Regions from separate parts of the Streptomyces sp. AgN23 genome, predicted to be linked through region 2. Evidence: riboswitches for the same ligand, from Rfam matches in the RefSeq annotation. Region 2 holds a riboswitch; each other region holds the start of a gene.
The links. A riboswitch is a leader RNA that binds a small molecule or an ion and turns the genes downstream of it on or off. The one in region 2 is predicted to bind S-adenosylmethionine.
Positions count from the first base shown of each region.

Region 1: it holds a riboswitch for S-adenosylmethionine, as region 2 does, so the genes downstream of both, AS97_RS14650 (aminotransferase class V-fold PLP-dependent enzyme) here and AS97_RS40525 (glutathione S-transferase C-terminal domain-containing protein) in region 2, are expected to answer to the same signal.
Region 3: it holds a riboswitch for S-adenosylmethionine, as region 2 does, so the genes downstream of both, thrC (threonine synthase) here and AS97_RS40525 (glutathione S-transferase C-terminal domain-containing protein) in region 2, are expected to answer to the same signal.

Region 1 is NZ_CP007153.1:3,336,684-3,342,446, forward strand. Features, by position in the region: gene AS97_RS14640 (rhomboid family intramembrane serine protease) at 1-685, shown strand, start outside; gene AS97_RS14645 (Lrp/AsnC ligand binding domain-containing protein) at 682-963, shown strand; gene AS97_RS14650 (aminotransferase class V-fold PLP-dependent enzyme) at 1,087-2,475, opposite strand; SAM riboswitch class IV at 2,680-2,798, opposite strand; gene trpD (anthranilate phosphoribosyltransferase) at 2,894-3,967, opposite strand; gene AS97_RS14660 (cytochrome bc complex cytochrome b subunit) at 4,133-5,763, opposite strand, start outside.
Region 2 is NZ_CP007153.1:9,353,898-9,359,660, forward strand. Features, by position in the region: gene AS97_RS40510 (MauE/DoxX family redox-associated membrane protein) at 1-464, shown strand, start outside; gene AS97_RS40515 (ribonuclease BN) at 704-1,564, shown strand; gene AS97_RS40520 (Mut7-C RNAse domain-containing protein) at 1,709-2,452, shown strand; gene AS97_RS40525 (glutathione S-transferase C-terminal domain-containing protein) at 2,533-3,378, opposite strand; SAM riboswitch class IV at 3,709-3,855, opposite strand; gene AS97_RS40530 (PP2C family protein-serine/threonine phosphatase) at 3,942-5,087, opposite strand; gene AS97_RS40535 (DNA-formamidopyrimidine glycosylase family protein) at 5,171-5,763, shown strand, end outside.
Region 3 is NZ_CP007153.1:4,953,589-4,959,351, reverse strand. Features, by position in the region: gene otsB (trehalose-phosphatase) at 1-129, shown strand, start outside; gene AS97_RS21270 (trehalose-6-phosphate synthase) at 134-1,612, opposite strand; gene AS97_RS21265 (glucosyl-3-phosphoglycerate synthase) at 1,732-2,679, opposite strand; SAM riboswitch class I at 2,873-3,014, shown strand; gene thrC (threonine synthase) at 3,033-4,334, shown strand; gene AS97_RS21255 (MoaD/ThiS family protein) at 4,331-4,609, shown strand; gene AS97_RS21250 (cold-shock protein) at 5,019-5,225, shown strand.

The DNA.
Region 1 (5,763 bases), 6.0 Mb from region 2:
CCGCCCGTGGGTGACATACGGCCTGATCGTCAGCTGCTGCCTGCTCTTCGTCATCGGACCGGCCTCGGGGCTCAACCCCGGCTATGGCACGGGCGAGCGGCTGGTGGAGGCCCAGTCCACGTACTTCGAGCGCTGGGGAGTGGTGCCCAGCGCCCTGTGGAGCGGCTCCCCCGATCAGCCGCTCGCCCCGCTGACCGCGCTGTTCGTGCACGGAAACTGGCTGCATCTGCTCGGCAACATGCTGTTTCTCTACGTCTTCGGGGCGATGACCGAGGAGCGGATGGGACGAGTCCAGTTCGCCGTCTTCTACCTCGTCACGGGCTATCTGGCCCTGCTCGGCTACGCCGCCGCGCACGCCGACTCCGCCCAGACCCTGGTGGGTGCCTCCGGGTCCATTTCCGGAGTGCTCGGAGCCTTCTTGTGGCTGTTTCCCCGAGCCAGGGTGACCAGTCTCTTTCCCTTTCTGTTCTTTCTACCGCTGCGCTTTCCGGCCTGGGCGGTGCTGATCTTCTGGGTGGCCCTCCAGTGGCTGGCCGCCCGGCAGGCCGACGACCGCCCCGGCGTCGCCTATCTCGCCCATCTCGTGGGCTTCACGCTCGGCTTTCTCTACGCGTGGGGGCGGTTCGGGAGGACGACTAGAGTGGGCGGCGCAGCCAGGGCGAGTGAGGGAGAAAGCCAGCCGTGATCACTTCGATCGTGCTCATCAAGACCAGCGTGGACCGGATTCCGGAGACCGCCGAGAAAATCGCCGCGCTGGAGAACGTGAGCGAGGTCTACTCGGTCACCGGCGCGCACGATCTGATCGCGATGGTGCGGGTGGCCCGGCACGACGACCTCGCGGACATCATCACCGGCCAGATCAGCAAGCTGCCGGGGGTGGCCTCGACCGAGACGCACATCGCCTTCCGGACGTACTCCCAGCACGACCTCGAGGCGGCGTTCGCGATCGGCCTGGACGGCTAGCGCCACACTTCCGGCACCTGCATCCCGGCATCCGCGGGGCCCAGAGGCGCCCTCAGCCCCCGGATCCCCCGGGGCCCGGCGGCTCGCTCCCTCAGCCCCCAGCAGCCCCGGGGCCCAGCGGGCTCAGCCGCGGTCCGGGACGCAGCGGCCGTCCTCGGTGCGGTAGCTCCACCGGGCACCCTCGCGTACCAGCTCCTTCACGGCGCCGACGAACCGCTCGACATGCTCGTCCGGGGTGCCCGCCCCGAAGCTGACCCGGATCGCGTTCAGCGAGCGCTCCCCCGGCGCGGCCTCGGGCGCACCGCATTCGCCCGGCTCGTCGGGCTCGCTGTCCAGCAGGGTGCGGACCAGCGGATGCGCGCAGAAGAGCCCGTCGCGTACGCCGATGCCGTACTCCGCGGAGAGCGCCGCCGCGAAGTGGGAGCTGTTCCAGCCCTCCACCACGAACGACAGCACGCCGACCCGGGGGGCGTCGTCGCCGAAGAGCGAGAGCACCCGCACCTCGGGCACCTCGGCCAGCCCCGCCCGCACCTTTTCGATCAGCCGCCGCTCACGGGCGACCAGGCCCTCGAAACCGGCCTCGGTCAGCGCCCTGCACGCCGACGCGATCGCGTAGACGCCGATGACGTTCGGCGAGCCCGCCTCGTGCCGGGCGGCGGTGGTGTGCCACTCGACGTCGACCCCGCCGTCGTCCCTGCGCGTCACCTTACGGCTGGCGCCACCGCCCGCCAGATACGGCCGGGCCTCCCGCAGCCAGTCCGCCCGCCCGGCCAGCACACCGGCGCCGAAGGGCGCGTACAGCTTGTGCCCGGAGAAGGCCACCCAGTCGACGTCCGCCTCCGCGATGTCCACGGGGTGGTGCGGGGCAAGCTGCGCGGCGTCCAGGACGATACGGGCGCCGTGTGCGTGCGCGGCCGCGGCCAGCTCCCGCACCGGCCACAGCTCACCGGTCACGTTGGACGCGCCGGTCACGCAGACCAGCGCCGGGCCCTTGGCGCGCCCCGCGAGCGCCTGCTCCAGCGTCTCCACCGCCTGCCGCGGGGAGCGCGGGGCGCTGAGGTAGCGGACGGTGACGTCCTCCCGCTGCTCCCAGGGCAGCAGCGAGGCGTGGTGCTCGGTCTCGAAGACGAAGACCTCGGTGCCCCGCGGCGCCACGGCGGCCAGGAGGTTGAGCGAATCGGTGGTGGAGCGGGTGAAGACGACCTGGTCGTCCTCGCGGCAGCCGAGGAAGGCGGCGACGTCCTTACGGCTGTTCTCGAAGAGGTCGGTGGACAGCTGCGAGAGGTAGCCCGCCCCGCGGTGCACGCTGCCGTAGTAGGGCGCGTAGGCGGCGATGTCGTCCCAGACCCGCCGCAGCGCGGGGGCGCTGGCGGCGTAGTCGAGCGCCGCGTAGGTCACCTCGCCGCCGGTGACCAGGGGCACCAGGACATCGCTGCCCAGCACGGGCAGCGGCTCACAGGCGGCGGAATCGGCGGAGGCGGCGGAGGCGGTGGCAGAAGGGCGCGCGGACATGGCGAAGTCTCCCGGGAGGGTCGAAGGCGTGGGAATGCGTAACGCGCACGAGGACGGCGGTGAGCCCGCCATCAGGGCGCGGGAAAGCGCTCGACGCACGGCACCACCGCGCGGAGCACAGGAGGGAAAACGGGCCGCTCGGCCCTAGCGCATTCGCTGCATCACGGAAGAACTCCCTCGACCACCAGGACCCCTAGTGCGAGGGGTCCGCGCTTGCCGCCGGCCTCGCTGCCAGGCGGCCTGGTCATCACCCGGGGCACCCCGCCACGGACGGAGGGTTGCCGGACAGCGGGCCGGGGCCGTAGTCGCTGTCACTCGTGACCTGGGCAGGAGTATGCCATGCCGTACGGCGGCGCCCACACCCTGTCCGCATCCCGGACAGGACACGGACGGAACATGGGCGCCGTAAGGGCAACGCCTAGGCGTGGGTGGCCCGTACCCACCGCTCCAGGACGTCGCGCGCCGCGCCCGAGTCGATCGACTCGGCGGCCCGCGCGACACCCGCCGCGATCCGCTCCGCCAGGGGCTTGTCCCCCGGCTCCGGTTCGAGCGCCACCAGCGCCGCCGCCGAGTTCAGCAGCACCGCGTCCCGGACCGGGCCCCGCTCGCCCGCCAGCAGACGGCGGGCGACATCGGCGTTGTACGAGGCGTCCGCGCCGCGCAGGGCTTCCACGGGGGCCCGCTCGATGCCCACGTCCCGCGGGTCGAGGGTCTCCTGGCGCACGGCGCCGCCCCGGACCTCCCACACCTGGGAGGTGGTGGTCACGGTCAGTTCGTCCAGCCCGTCGTCACCGCGGACGACCAGCGCGGTGGAGCCCCGCTCGGCCAGCACCCCGGCGATGATGGGCGCCATCCGGGCGTCGGCGACCCCGGTGGCCTGGCACTTCACCCGCGCCGGGTTGGTCAGCGGGCCGAGCAGGTTGAACGGGGTGGCGACGCCCAGCTCGCGGCGGGCCGAGGCGACATGCCGCAGCGACGGGTGGAACTTCACCGCGAAGCAGAAGGTGATCCCCGCCTCCTCCGCGACCTCCACCACCCGCTCCGGGGTGATGTCCAGGTTGACGCCGAGCTTCTCCAGCACATCGGAGGCGCCGCTGGCGGAGGACGAGGCGCGGTTGCCGTGCTTGACGACCCGCGCGCCGGTACCGGCGACGACCAGCGCGGACATGGTGGAGATATTGACGGTCTTGGCGCGGTCGCCGCCGGTGCCGACGATGTCCACGGTCTCCCCGGGCACCTCGATCACCTTGGCGTGGTCGTACATGGCCCGCACCAGACCGGCCACCTCGGAGACCGTCTCGCCCTTGGAGCGCAGCGCGATCGCGAAACCGGCGATCTGGGCGTCGGTGGCCTCGCCCCGCATGATCCGGTCCATGGCCCAGGCGGTGTCGTCGGCATCGAGGTCCCGGCCGGCGATCAGCGAGGTCAGTACGTCCGGCCAGGTGCGGGCCGTCGCGGTGCTGTCGCCTCCGGCGGGGGTCACAACGTCCATGGTCCGCTCCTGGATCCGTGGGGTGGGCAGGGAAGGGGCCGCGCACGTCAGCGGCCCGCCGCCAGCCTATCGGCAGCACGACCAGGGCCCCGGCCGGACCGTGTGGTCCGGGCCGGGGCCCTGGTCTGTGGCGTCAGCTGACGTGCGAGAGCGGTACGGCGGAGATCAGTGGTGGCCGTGGCCGCTGGTGATCTCGTGGTACTCCTCGCGGGTCGGCTTCGGAATGACGTTGTCCTCGCCGTAATAGCCCTTGGAGAGCTTCGAACGGATCCGCTGCGCGGGCGTCACCTTCCGCTTGACCCCGTTCTCGTCGGTCTCGGGGCCGATCTCGTAGGGCTCGGGCTGCTCGTGCTGGGTCAGCATATGCAGCTGCTCCTGCGCGAGCGGCTCGTGGACCTCGACGAACTCACCGTGCGGCAGCCGCTTGATGATGCCGGTCTCACGGCCGTGCAGCACCTTGTCGCGGTCGCGCCGCTGGAGGCCGAGGCAGATCCGCTTGGTGGCGATGAACGCCAGGACCGGGCCGGCGAAGAAGCCGATCCGCACGAACCACGTGATCGAGTTGATCGACAGGTGGAAGTGGGTGGCCCACAGGTCGTTACCGCCACCGATCAGCATCACGAAGTACGCGGTCAGCCAGGCGACACCGAAGGCCGTCCGGGTCGGGGCGTTGCGCGGGCGGTCCAGGATGTGGTGCTCACGCTTGTCGCCGGTGATCCAGGACTCGATGAACGGGTAGAGCCCGATCGCGAACAGGACCAGCGGGAAGAGCACGATCGGGATGAACACGCCCAGGACGAGCGTGTGGCCCCAGGCGGTGATCTCCCAGCCGGGCATCACACGGACCAGACCCTCGGCGAAGCCCATGTACCAGTCGGGCTGGGCGCCGGTGGACACCTGGTCGGGCCGGTAGGGACCGATGGTCCACACCGGGTTTATGGTCGCGACCGCGGACAGGACCGCGATCACACCGAAGACCAGGAAGAAGAAGCCGCCCGCCTTGGCCATGTAGACCGGCAGCAGGGGCATGCCCACGACGTTCTTCTCGGTCTTTCCGGCCCCGGGGTACTGCGTGTGCTTGTGGTAGAAGACCAGGATCAGGTGCGCCACCAGCAGGCCGAGCATGATGCCCGGCAGCAGCAGGACGTGGACCGGGTAGAGCCTCGGGATGAGGTCCATCCCGGGGAACTCGCCGCCGAAGACGAACATCGAGATGTAGGTGCCGACCACCGGGATCGACAGGAACACACCCTCGATGAACCGCAGACCGGTGCCGGAGAGCAGGTCGTCGGGGAGCGAGTAGCCGGTGAAGCCGGTCAGCATGCCGAGGAAGAACAGCAGGAAGCCGAAGAGCCAGTTGATCTCACGCGGCTTGCGGAACGCACCGGTGAAGAACACGCGCATCATGTGCGTGAACATGCCGCACAGGAAGACCAGCGCGGCCCAGTGGTGGATCTGCCGGATCAGCAGACCGCCCCGCACCTCGAAGCTGATGTCGAGCGTCGAGGCGAACGCCTCGGACATCTTGACGCCCTGCATCGGGACGTACGGCCCGTGGTACGTGACCTCTTCCATGCTGGGGTGGAAGAACAGCGTCAGATACACACCCGTGAGGATGATGATGATGAAGCTGTAGAGGCAGACCTCGCCCAGCATGAAGGACCAGTGGTCCGGGAAGATCTTGCGCATATTGGCCTTGGCCAGGCTGTAGACGCCCAGCCGGCCATCGGCCCAGTCGGCGACGCGCTCGCCCGCGGGCGCTTTGCCGCGGCGCTGCGCACCGCTGTCGCTTGTAG
Region 2 (5,763 bases):
TGGCCGCGGCGGCGGTTCTGACGGCCCTGTCCGCCGATCCGGACCGCCGCTGGCGGATGCCGCTGCGCCGACTGCGACTGCGGATCGCCGGACACCCGCTCGCCGCGACCGGAAACCGCCTGGCCGTGACCGGAAACCGCCTCGCGGCGACCGGACATCCGCTCGGCGCGACCGGAACCCCGGCGGCGGTCCCGGTCGCCGCGACCGTCGAACTGCTGGAGCGCTCGCGCGCCTGGCAGAGCGCCTCCCGCGTGGTGCGCTCCGCGCTGCTGGACCACTGGGACGACGGCGGCTGGCGCATCCTCCAGTTCGCCGGAGTGCACGGCGGCGGCACGGCCGCGAGGCCCGTTCTGGTGCTGTTCGCGGTGGACGCCGCGGCCAGCCTGGACACGGTGCGCGAGCCCGCCGTCCGGGTCAGCGTCATCGACGCGGACAGCGGGGCCCCGGTCATGGCCACGGCGTGAGAGGCCGGCGCTCGGCGGGTAATCTGGATCAAACGAAAACCTCCTGGACAAAACGATCGATCCGCGGGGCGTCCAGCGCAGATGGGTGCCGAGGCGTACAAGGCATGGATGGACAAGCCCGACCGACACCCGTACCGACCGACACCCCTGCCGAGGGGGGCCCGTGGCGCGCGCGCCGCCCGGCGCGCGTTCCCGCCTGCCGGGGGCTGAGCCGGTGGCGCCGGTAGGGGAGTGGGTGTATGTCCGAGCATCGGTCCGCGTCCGGTTCCCGGGGGCCCAGATGGTGGCGGCGGCTGGAGGACGCGTTCCACCGGTCCGCGATCGGACGCGGATGGCGGCGGGGCAGTGATTTCGAGCTGCTGCACCGTGCGATGGGCTTCGCCGCCCTGGGCTTTCTCACCCTGGTGCCCCTGCTGATCGTGGTCGCGGCGGCCGATCCGGTGAACCGGCTCGGATTCGCCCAGTGGCTGGCCGAGGGCCTCGGGCTCTCCCCGACCTCACGGGACGAGGTGCAGGAGCTGTTCTCCCCGCCCAAGCAGGCGCTGGAGTCCACCACCGCCTTCGGTCTGGCCACACTGGCCGTCTTCAGCCTGCGCTTCGGCACGGTGCTGCAGGTCGGCTACGAGAAGGTGTGGGAGCTTCCGGCCGGCCGCTGGCACACCGCCTGGCGCCATCTGGTGTGGTTCGTGGTGCTGATCTGCTATCTGCTGCTCTCCGCCCATCTGGAGCCCGGCATCTCGCGGGTGCTGGTGGCGGTGCTGGGCACGGTGCTGTTCTTCTGGTGGTCGCAGCGGCTGCTGCTCGGCGGGCGGATCGGCTGGGGCGCCCTGCTGCCCGGCGCGCTGGCCACCGGCGTCGGGCTGCTGGGGCTGCGGGTCTTCTCCCAGCTGGTGTTCTCCCCGCTGATCGCCTCCAACGCCGTCTCCTACGGTCCGGTCGGCACCGTCCTGGTCGTCCAGTCCTGGCTGGTCGGCGTCGGATATGTGGTCTTCGGCGGCGCGCTGCTGGGCCGGGTGCTGTACGAGGAGTATCTGCGGATGGTGGCCTGGCGCCGCAAGCGGCGGCGCGACCGGGCCAAGGCGGCCCCACCGGCGGACTGACGCCCCCGCCGACGATCACGCGGGCGTGGCCCGCGGCCCTGGTGCGACGCGTTCCCGCCGGTGACCGCTTCCATGATCGTCAAGCCCGGGGGCGGACCCGAAACGCCGTCGCCTCGGGCCGGGCGCGCCTGGCATGCTGGCGGTGTGAACGGACCCGAGATTCACCTCAGCCTCGCTCCTGAACTGCGATTCTTCGCCGTCCAGGAGCGGCGCCGACCCTGGACGGCCGTGGTCACCGACGGCGCCTCCACCCTCGGCCATGTCGTCGAGTCGCTCGGGGTCCCGCTCACCGAGGTCGGCCGGCTGGTGGTGAACGGCGAGGAGACCGGCGTCTCGCATCTGCCGAGCGCGGGGGAGACCGTGGAGGTCCATCCGGTCGTCCGCCCGCAGCGGGTGCCGGGCGCGCCGCTGCGCTTTCTGCTCGATGTGCACCTGGGCACGCTCGCGCGCCGACTGCGGCTGCTGGGCGTGGACGCCGCGTACGAGAGCGAGGACATCGGCGACCCTGAGCTGGCCGCGCGCTCCGCCGCCCAGCGCCGGGTGCTGCTCTCCCGCGACCGGGGGCTGCTGCGCCGCCGTGAGCTGTGGGCCGGGGCGTATGTCTACAGCGACCGCCCGGATGAGCAACTGCGGGACGTCCTCGGCCGGTTCACCCCGAGCCTGGCGCCCTGGACCCGCTGCACCGCCTGCAACGGCCCGCTGGAGGACGCCGACAAGGAGTCGGTCCGGGAGCTGCTCCAGCACGGCACCCGGCGCACGTATGAGGTCTTCGCCCGCTGCACGGTCTGCGAGCGGGTCTACTGGCGCGGCGCCCACCACGCCCGGCTGGAGGCCATCGTGTCCGGGGCGATGAGCGAGTTCGGCGACGCCCGGGCCGCCCTGTCCTGAGCCGGGCCGGCCTGTCCTGAGTCGGGCCGCCCTGTCCTGCGCCGAGCCGCCGGACAGGGCGCCTGGTCCGGGACGCACGCTCAGGACACGTCGTCCTGGAGGGCCTCCGGAATCGTGGTGTGGAAGGCCGGATGGTCGTGCAGCCGCCGCACATAGGCGCGCAGCTGCTCATGGCGGGAGACCCGCTGGGCCGCGTCGGCGTCCAGGTGGAGCCGGTGCTCGGTGTCGAGCTGGACGAGGGCCACCCACAGGTCCACATCGGCGGCGGTCAGCTCGTCGCCCAGTGCGTACGGTGCGACAGCCAGCCTGCGGTCGAGCCGGCCGAGGGCGGTCAGCAGCCGCTCCAGCGAGACGTCCCGGCACTGCGCCTCGTGCGCCGTCCAGGCCTGCCACGCGGCGTGGGTGATGTCCTCGTCGAGGAGTTCCCGGAGGGCGTCGATGTCCGTGGCGCGGGGCGCCGGGCGCAGCCGGGGACGCCCCGGTCCGCCATGGTTGCTCAGCTGGCCGGCGAGGTCGCGCAGGATGTCGGGCGTGTGGTTGCTGACGACACGCCCGGTCCAGCCGTCGCAGAGGGCAGGCGCGTCCACCGGTCCGCCGTAGCGGTGCCAGGTGGCCTCGTAGGCCCCGCGCAGTGCGGCGAACGCTTCGGGGGTGTCGTCCGGGGGGCCGACGAGGGTGGTGGCGACGGTGTCCCGCAGCCCGAGCAGATCGAGGGTGATCGAGACGCGCAGCGAGAGCGGACAGCTCGCGGAGAGGTAGAGCCGATACCGATGCGGCACCGGATAGAAGCCACCGGCGAGGTCGACGCCGATGCGGCTGCGGAAGCGGTGCGGCGCAGCGGGCGGGGCGATCCGGGGGCCGGGCGGGCAGGGGTCGGGATCGAGAAGAGCGGCAGGACCTGAACTGATCGGAAACGTCTCGGACATGGCTCTCCAAGGCAAGGACGGAGCCCCGGCCCGCCGGTCTGGGCGGCGCCGATGGCGCGACGGAAGGGAAGCCAGCGTGGCGCGTTCGCCGGGAGGGTGCCGGGAGATCCCCGACCCCGGCGCGCTGGGCCGCGCTCGGTGACCGCGTCGATTCAGACGGCTGGACTGGCGGCGCTGCAGATGCGCAGCAGGTCGATGTGGAGACGCCTGGTCAGGAGGTGAAGACGGCGGAGCGGGGACCACGGCCGGGGACGCCGACGGGCGCCGTCCCCGTCGCTGTCGGTCCTGGGCATCTCACCGATCCCATCATCGGGGGCTCGCGAGGCAGCGAGACCGCGCTTGTCCCGTCCACGCCGACGGAACCTGGTCGTCACCCGGGGGCACCCCGTCGCGGGAGAAGGGTTGCCTGTCAGCGAGCCGGGGCCGATGACCCATCTGAGCGGGGGTTCCGCACGGTGGGCGCTGACAATCGTGACCGTCCCTGACAGTGTCGTCGCGCTCCGCGAGGGCGTCAACCCATGCCGAAGTGGCCAACACGGGCCGACGGCACGGTGGATGCCCGCTCAGGGGAACGGCCGCCGCGTGCCGCCGATGGCGCGCTCGATGAGGACCATGGCCGCGTCGTCCGCCAGCCGTCCCTCGGCATGCCGGACCAGGGCGTGGCGCAGCCGGTCCAGGTACTCGCCCGGGGTGGCGCCGTCCAGCGTCTCCATGGTCCGGTGCAGCGGGAAGAACTCGTTGTAGTGGTTGCGGGCCTCGACCACGCCGTCGGTGTGCAGCAACAGCCGGTCACCGGGGAGGAACGGAAAGGTCTCGGCGCGGATCGGGGGAGGGCCGAGGAACTCCTCCAGGCCGAGCGGCGGCAGCGGGCGCGCCGGGTCCAGGGAGCGCACCTTGCGCTCGCGCATCACCAGGGGCGGCGGATGGCCGCGGTTGATCAGCTCGACCAGCGACTCGTCCGACACCTGGGCGAGGAGGACGGTGACGAACTGCTCCTCCAGCTCCTGCGGGTCCTGGAGCTGGGAGCGGTCCAGCAGCTCGTACTCGCGCGCCAGCGCGGCCGCACAGCGGTGCATCACCTCGGACAGGTCCTGCTCGTAGTGCACCGCCTCCCGGAAGGCGCCCACCACGGCCGCGGCGGACCGCACCGCGGCCAGCCCCTTTCCCCGCACATCGCCGACGATCAGCCGCACTCCGTAGCGGGTGCACATCGCCTCGTAGAGGTCCCCGCCGATCTGCGCTCCGCGCTCGGCCGCCATATAGACGCTGGCGGTGTTCACGGCACCGATCCGGGCGGGCAGTGGCCGTAGCACCACGTTCTGGGAGACCTCGGCGATCCGGCGGATATGGGCCAGCTCGCGGTCCCGGCGCACCCGCACCGCGCTGGTCGCCACGCTCGCCACCGCCACCACCAGCAGGGCCAGCAGATTCGCGTACACCACCTCGGTGCCCCACACGCCGTTGTGGGTGGCGGTGATCGCGCTCACCGCGGTGGCCGCCAGCGCCACACCGCCGGTGCCGAACGGCCCCATGGTCACCGCCGCCAGCGCCGGCGCCGGGGAGAGCAGGGGGCCGGTGTAGAGGGTGTGCGCGGGGGAGAGCTCAATGCTGAGCACCGCCGCCAGGACCAGGAACGGCAGACACCGTATGACCGCGAACAGCGTATGGCTGCGACCGCTCGCCCCCGGGGCGAAGCGCATGAATCGCATAACTTGGACTTTATCTGATGAAAGCCCCCAAGGGGGTGGTTCTCCGTAACGCGCGACGGAGGCCCCGGGCGTAGCCTGACGCTATGCCCGAGCTACCGGATGTCGAGGGGTTCCGGCGAACGCTGGCCTCCTGCGCCCAGGGCCACCGCGTCGAGCGGGCGGAGGTGGCCGATGCGGGGGTGCTGCACGGGGTGACCGCGCGGCGGCTGAAGCGCGATCTCAAGGGCCGCCGCTTCGCCGCACCGCGCCGCCACGGCAAGTGGCTGATCGCCCCCACCGACGGGCCCACGGTCGTGGTGCACTTCGGCATGACCGGGCGGCTGGTCTGCGGGGCGGAATCCGAACCGGCCGGCCGGTTCGAGCGCGTCGCCTTCGACCTCGACGACGGCCACCGCCTCGGCTACGAGGACCAGCGCAAACTTCAGGGCATCTGGCTCGCCGCCACCGACGCCGACGTCGACCGGATCCTCGGCGATCAGGGCCCGGACGCCCTCTCCCTGAGCCGGGCCGATCTCGACCGGCTGCTGGCGGGGCGGCGCGGACGCGTCAAGGCCACCCTGACCGACCAGACCGTGATCGCCGGGCTCGGCAACCTGCTCGGCGACGAGATCCTGTGGCGGGCCCGGATCCACCCGCGGCGGCCGGCCAACGCGCTGGCCGACGACGAGCGCGAACG
Region 3 (5,763 bases), 4.4 Mb from region 2:
GTGTGCAGCGGCAGTACGGAGGTGACCGAACTCGCCCAGCGGGCCGATCTGGTGGTCGACGGCCCGGCGGGGGTGGTGGAGCTGCTGTCGTCCCTGGCCGACGCGGTCAGCGGCGCCAACGCCTCGTAGAGCCCTACAGCGCCCGCAGTTGCGCCAGGAACCACGCCTGGGGCGGCAGCGCGGTCGCGGCGGCGGCGAGTCGCTTCGTACGGTCCGCGCGCTCGCCGTCGCTCATGCGCAGCGCCGCGTCCAGCGCCCGGGCCGTGGCCTCCACGTCGTACGGGTTCACCACCAGCGCGTCGTCGCCCAGCTCGGCGTATGCGCCCGCCTCCCGCGACAGCACCAGCGCGCATCCCCGCTCGGAGACCACCGGGACCTCCTTGGCCACCAGGTTCATCCCGTCCCGGATGGGGTTGACCAGCGCCACGTCCGCCAGTCGGTAGGCCGCGAGCGACCGTGCGAAGTCGTCCTTCACATGCAGGGCGACCGGGGTCCAGCCCTCCGTGCCGTACTCGGCGTTGATCTCCTCCGCGATCCGCCGCACCCGCTCGGTGTAGTCGCGGTAGACCGCGAGGTCCTGGCGGGAGGGGTAGGCGAAGGCCACGTGCACCACGCGCTCGCGCCACTCGGGGTGGGTCTCCAGCAGCCGCCGGTAGGCCAGCAGCCCACGCACGATGTTCTTGGACAGCTCGGTGCGGTCCACCCGGACGATCGACTTCCGGCCCGGTCCGATCTGCGCCCGCAGACTGGTCAGCCGTTCGTCCACATCCGCCTGCCGCGACCGCTGCCGCAGGAAGTCCGCGTCCGCACCGAGGCCGTGGACGCCCAGCCGGGTCTCCCGCCCCTCGAAGCGCACGGCCGTCGCCGCGCCGTCGCCATTACCGTCGCCGTCGCCGTCGCCGTCCCGGACGATCTCCGCGCCCAGCACGGCCGCGCAGCAGTCGGCGAAGGCACCGGCCCAGCGCTCGGTGAGGAACGCGGCGCGGTCGCCGCCGAGGATGCCGCGCAGCACACCCGCCGCCACCTCGTCCGGCAGCAGCCGGTAGTAGTCCGGCGGGGCCCAGGGGGTGTGCGAGAAGTGACCGATCCGCAGATCGGGGCGGCGCTCGCGGAGCATCGCGGGCACCAGCGCCAGGTGGTAGTCCTGCACCAGGACGGCGGCCTCGTCCACCGCCTCCTCGGCGAGCGCGTCCGCGAAGGCCGCGTTATATGCCTCGTAGGCCGCCCACTGGTCGGCGAACTCCGCGTCGAAGACCGGCTCGACCGGGGTCTGGTAGAGCAGATGGTGGATGAACCACAGCACCGAATTGGCGATGCCGTTGTACGCGGCGGCGAAGACATCCGGTGCGATGTCGAGCATCCGCACCTGCTGGCCGCCGGTGTCACCGGGGTTCAGATGGCTGTCCCCGGCGCGCCGGGCCGCCGCGCGGTCACCCTCCCCGAGCGCCGCGCACACCCACACCGCGTTCGCGTCGGGGCCGATGGCGCTGAGGCCGGAGACCAGCCCGCCACCGCCGCGCCGGGCGGTGAGCGAGCCGTCCTCGCCCAGGGTGTACGAGACCGGACCGCGGTTGGACGCGACCAGGATCGGAGCGGTGCGCGGAACTGCCATGTCGCGAGCCTAGCCAGCCGAGACCCCGCGCAAACGTACGTACGGTTTCTTGCCCCGTAGGCGGTATGGGGCGGCCTGTTCCCGCCCGTGGGGGCTGTCGCGTGATACCCCGGGGGCGATCACGCCGCGCGCCGCTCCGCGTACTCCGGTATCTCGATCATCGGCGGCCGCTCCTCGGTGTCCACGTCCGTGGTGCGCGGCTCGAAGCCGGTCTCGCCCCGGTCGAACTGGGTCAGCCGCGGCCGCACCAAATGGCCCCGGGCCAGCCGCAGCTGCGCGGTGCGGTAGATCGCGGCCGCCATCCGGCCGAGCGCCAGCCCGTCCTGGTGGCGGTGTTTGCGCACCCCGATGTCCACCTGGCCGAGCGCGTCGAGACCCACCGTGTGCAGCGCGTCGACCAGCAGCCCCAGCTCGACCCCGTAGCCGACCGGGAAGGGCAGCCGCTCCAGCAGCGTGCGGCGCGCCGCGTACTCACCGCCCAGCGGCTGGACGAATCCGGCCAGCTGGGGCCAGTGCAGATTCAGCAGCGGGCGGGCGACCAGCTCGGTGACCCGGCCGCCCTGGCCCGCCACGTCGCCCAGCGGGCGGTCGTACATGCCCTTCACCAGCTGCAGCGCGGGGTCGGCCAGCAGCGGACCGACGATCCCCGAGACAAAGCGCGGATCGAATTCCCGCAGGTCGGCGTCGACGAAGCAGATGATGTCGCCGCGCGTGGCCAGCAGGGACCGCCACAGCACCTCGCCCTTGCCCGGCAGCGCGGGCAGCCGGGGCAGCAGCGAGTCGCGGGGGACGACGGTGGCGCCCGCCGCCGCGGCGACCTCGGCGGTGCGGTCCGTCGAGCCGGAGTCCAGCACCACCAGCTCGTCCACCAGCGGCGCCGCCTCGCTCATCAGCTCCCGGCGGATCGTCGCGGCGATCTCGCCGACCGTGGCCTCCTCGTTCAGGGCGGGCAGGACGACGCTCAGGGTCGTCGCCGTGGCCCGCTTCGCGTCCAGCAGGCGGTCCAGCGGCCGGTCGTCGGCCGACCAGGAGCGGTGCTTCAGCCAGCGCTCCACCTCTTCCAGCACCTGTGTCTCTCCCTGCCGTGGTCGCCTGTGATTCATCTCGCGCTTCGGACGGCTAGCTCAACCATCCGGGCCTTCGGTTACAGTCTTGAACAACGCACGAGACCGTCGTATGTCGGGGTCGACCTCGGTGTTTACCGAGGAAGCCCGTGATGATGCCGTGCTGACAAACGCCCGGGTCCGCCCGGCGCCATACCGCTCATCCAGAGGGGCAGAGGGAACGGCCCGTTGAAGCCCCGGCAACCCTCCAGCTGATCTCGCATTCCGCAGCGAGGCTCCCAGCTCGGGAAGGTGCCAATTCCGTCTCGTGACGAAATGCGTCGCGAGGAAGATGAGGAGAAAGGGCCTCGCCATCCATGGCTGTGCAGTCAGTAGAAAGCTCAACCGCGTCCCCCGCCTCCGACGCCTCCGGTGCCTTCGGTCCCGCCATCGCATTGTCCTGCCGGGAGTGCGGTGAGCGGTTCGAGCTGGGCCCGATCTTCGCGTGTGAGGTCTGTTTCGGGCCGCTGGAGGTCGCGTACGAGCTGCCGGCCGGCGACCCGGAGGAGCTGCGCCGGCGGATCGAGGCCGGTCCGAACAGCATCTGGCGCTATGCCCCGCTGCTGCCCGTCCCCGCGGACGTGGCGGACCTGCCCAGCCTGCACCCGGGTTTCACCCAGCTGGTCAAGGCCGACAACCTCGCCCGTGAGCTGGGCGTCACCGGTGAGCTGCACATCAAGGACGACTCCGGCAACCCCACCCACTCCTTCAAGGACCGGGTCGTCGCCATCGCCGTCCAGGCCGCCCGCACCTTCGGCTTCACCACGCTCTCCTGCTCCTCCACCGGCAACCTCGCCGGCGCGGTCGGCGCCGCGGCCGCCCGGGCGGGCTTCCGCTCCTGCGTCTTCATCCCGCACGACCTGGAGGCCGGCAAGGTCGTCATGGCCGCGGTCTACGGCGGTGAGCTGGTCGGCATCGAGGGCACCTACGACGACGTCAACCGCTTCTGCAGCGAGCTGATCGGCGACCCGGTCGGCGAGGGCTGGGGCTTCGTCAACGTCAATCTGCGGCCGTACTACGGCGAGGGCTCCAAGACCCTGGCGTACGAGATCTGCGAGCAGCTCGGCTGGCGGCTGCCCGACCAGATCGTCATCCCGATCGCCTCCGGCTCCCAGCTCACCAAGATCGACAAGGGACTGAAGGAGCTGATCGCGATCGGTCTGGTCGAGGACAAGCCCTACAAGATCTTCGGCGCCCAGGCCGAGGGCTGCTCCCCGGTCTCCGCCGCCTTCAAGGCCGGCCATGACGTCGTCCGGCCGCAGAAGCCGCAGACCATCGCCAAGTCGCTGGCCATCGGCAACCCCGCGGACGGCCCGTACGTCCTCGACATCGCCCGCCGTACGGGCGGCGCGGTGGAGGACGTGAACGACGAGCAGATCGTCGACGCGATCAAGCTGCTCGCCCGCACCGAGGGGATCTTCGCGGAGACCGCGGGCGGGGTGACCGTCGGCGTGACCAAGAAGCTGATCGAGGACGGTCTGCTCGACCCGTCCCTGACGACCGTCGTGCTCAACACCGGCGACGGCCTCAAGACCCTCGACGCGGTGGCCCCCACCACGGGTCCCTCCGCCATCATCCGCCCCACCCTTGAGTCGTTCCGAGAGGCTGGTCTCGCATGAGCGTCAACGTCCGAATCCCGACCATCCTGCGCACGTACACCGCCGGTCAGGCCGAGGTCCCCGCCGAGGGCGCGACCCTCGCCGAGGTCCTGGCGGATCTGGAGAAGAACCACCAGGGCATCGCGGCCCGCGTCCTGGACGACACCGGCAAGCTCCGCCGCTTCGTCAACGTCTACGTCAACGACGACGACGTCCGCTTCGCCGACGGCCTGGCCACGGCGACCCCGGACGGTGCCGGGATCTCGATCATCCCGGCGGTCGCGGGCGGCTGCTGACCCCGCGTCCACCCTCCTCACCTTTGGCATCGCCCCGTCCGGGGACAACCGGACGGGGCGATTCCGTGTGTGGAATCGCGATACAGTTGCCCGGATTCCCCGATGGCCCCCGGGCCGGAACCACATATGAGAACTCGTCAAGTTGTGCGTAAAGTGTGAGCGCGAATTGCCGGGTTGGTTCCCTATGTCCCGCCCGGCTTGCCCGAACTTCACATAAATCCTCACTTTTAACCGTTCGGCCGTGCCCAGAATTCTCGTCCGATTGACCTGTTGCAGAGGGCGTTGGGACGGATACATTCAGCGGCGGTCGACGCGTTCCGGCGCACACCCCCCACATCCGGGGGGTGAGGTCTGACCCGGGTCCGCGGAGTGCGGTCCTGCGCAAGGGCCAGCAATAGGGGAGTTAGGAATGGCTCAGGGCACCGTCAAGTGGTTCAACGCGGAGAAGGGGTACGGCTTCATCGCGGTCGACGGTGGTGCGGACGTGTTCGTCCACTACAGCGCGATCCAGATGGACGGGTACCGCACCCTCGAGGAAGGCCAGCGGGTCGAGTTCGAGATCTCGCAGGGTCAGAAGGGCCCGCAGGCCGACATGGTCCGCGTGGCCGTAGGCTGACGCGCCGACGCGACGCAGCTGAACAGTACAGTCCGAAGGGTCCGTGTCCCGGCCAGGGTACGGACCCTTCGGCGTGTCCGCGCTGATCGTTACGGGGGTTTGTGCGTGGGGGGGGGGCGATGGCCTTCGGCCACTTGCGCCCACCCGTCACCCGGCCGCCACCCCCCAACGATGGCCTTCGGCCGCTTGCGCCCACCCGTCACCCGGCCGCCACCCCCCAGCGATGGCCTTCGGCCGCTTGCGCCCACCCGTCACCCGGCCGCCACCCCCCAGCGATGGCCTTCGGCCGCTTGCGCCCACCCGTCACCCGGCCGCCACCCCCCAGCGATGGCCTTCGGCCGCTTGCGCCCACCCGTCGCCCGGCCGCCACCCCCCAACGATGGCCTTCGGCCGCTTGCGCCCACCCGTCACCCGGCCGCCACCCCCCAGCGATGGCCTTCGGCCGCTTGCACTCTCTAGGCCCGAGTGCTAATCATTGGCGTTAGCACTCTGACGTTGAGAGTGACAGAAGGACCGGGTCGGTGAGGCCCGCCAGGCC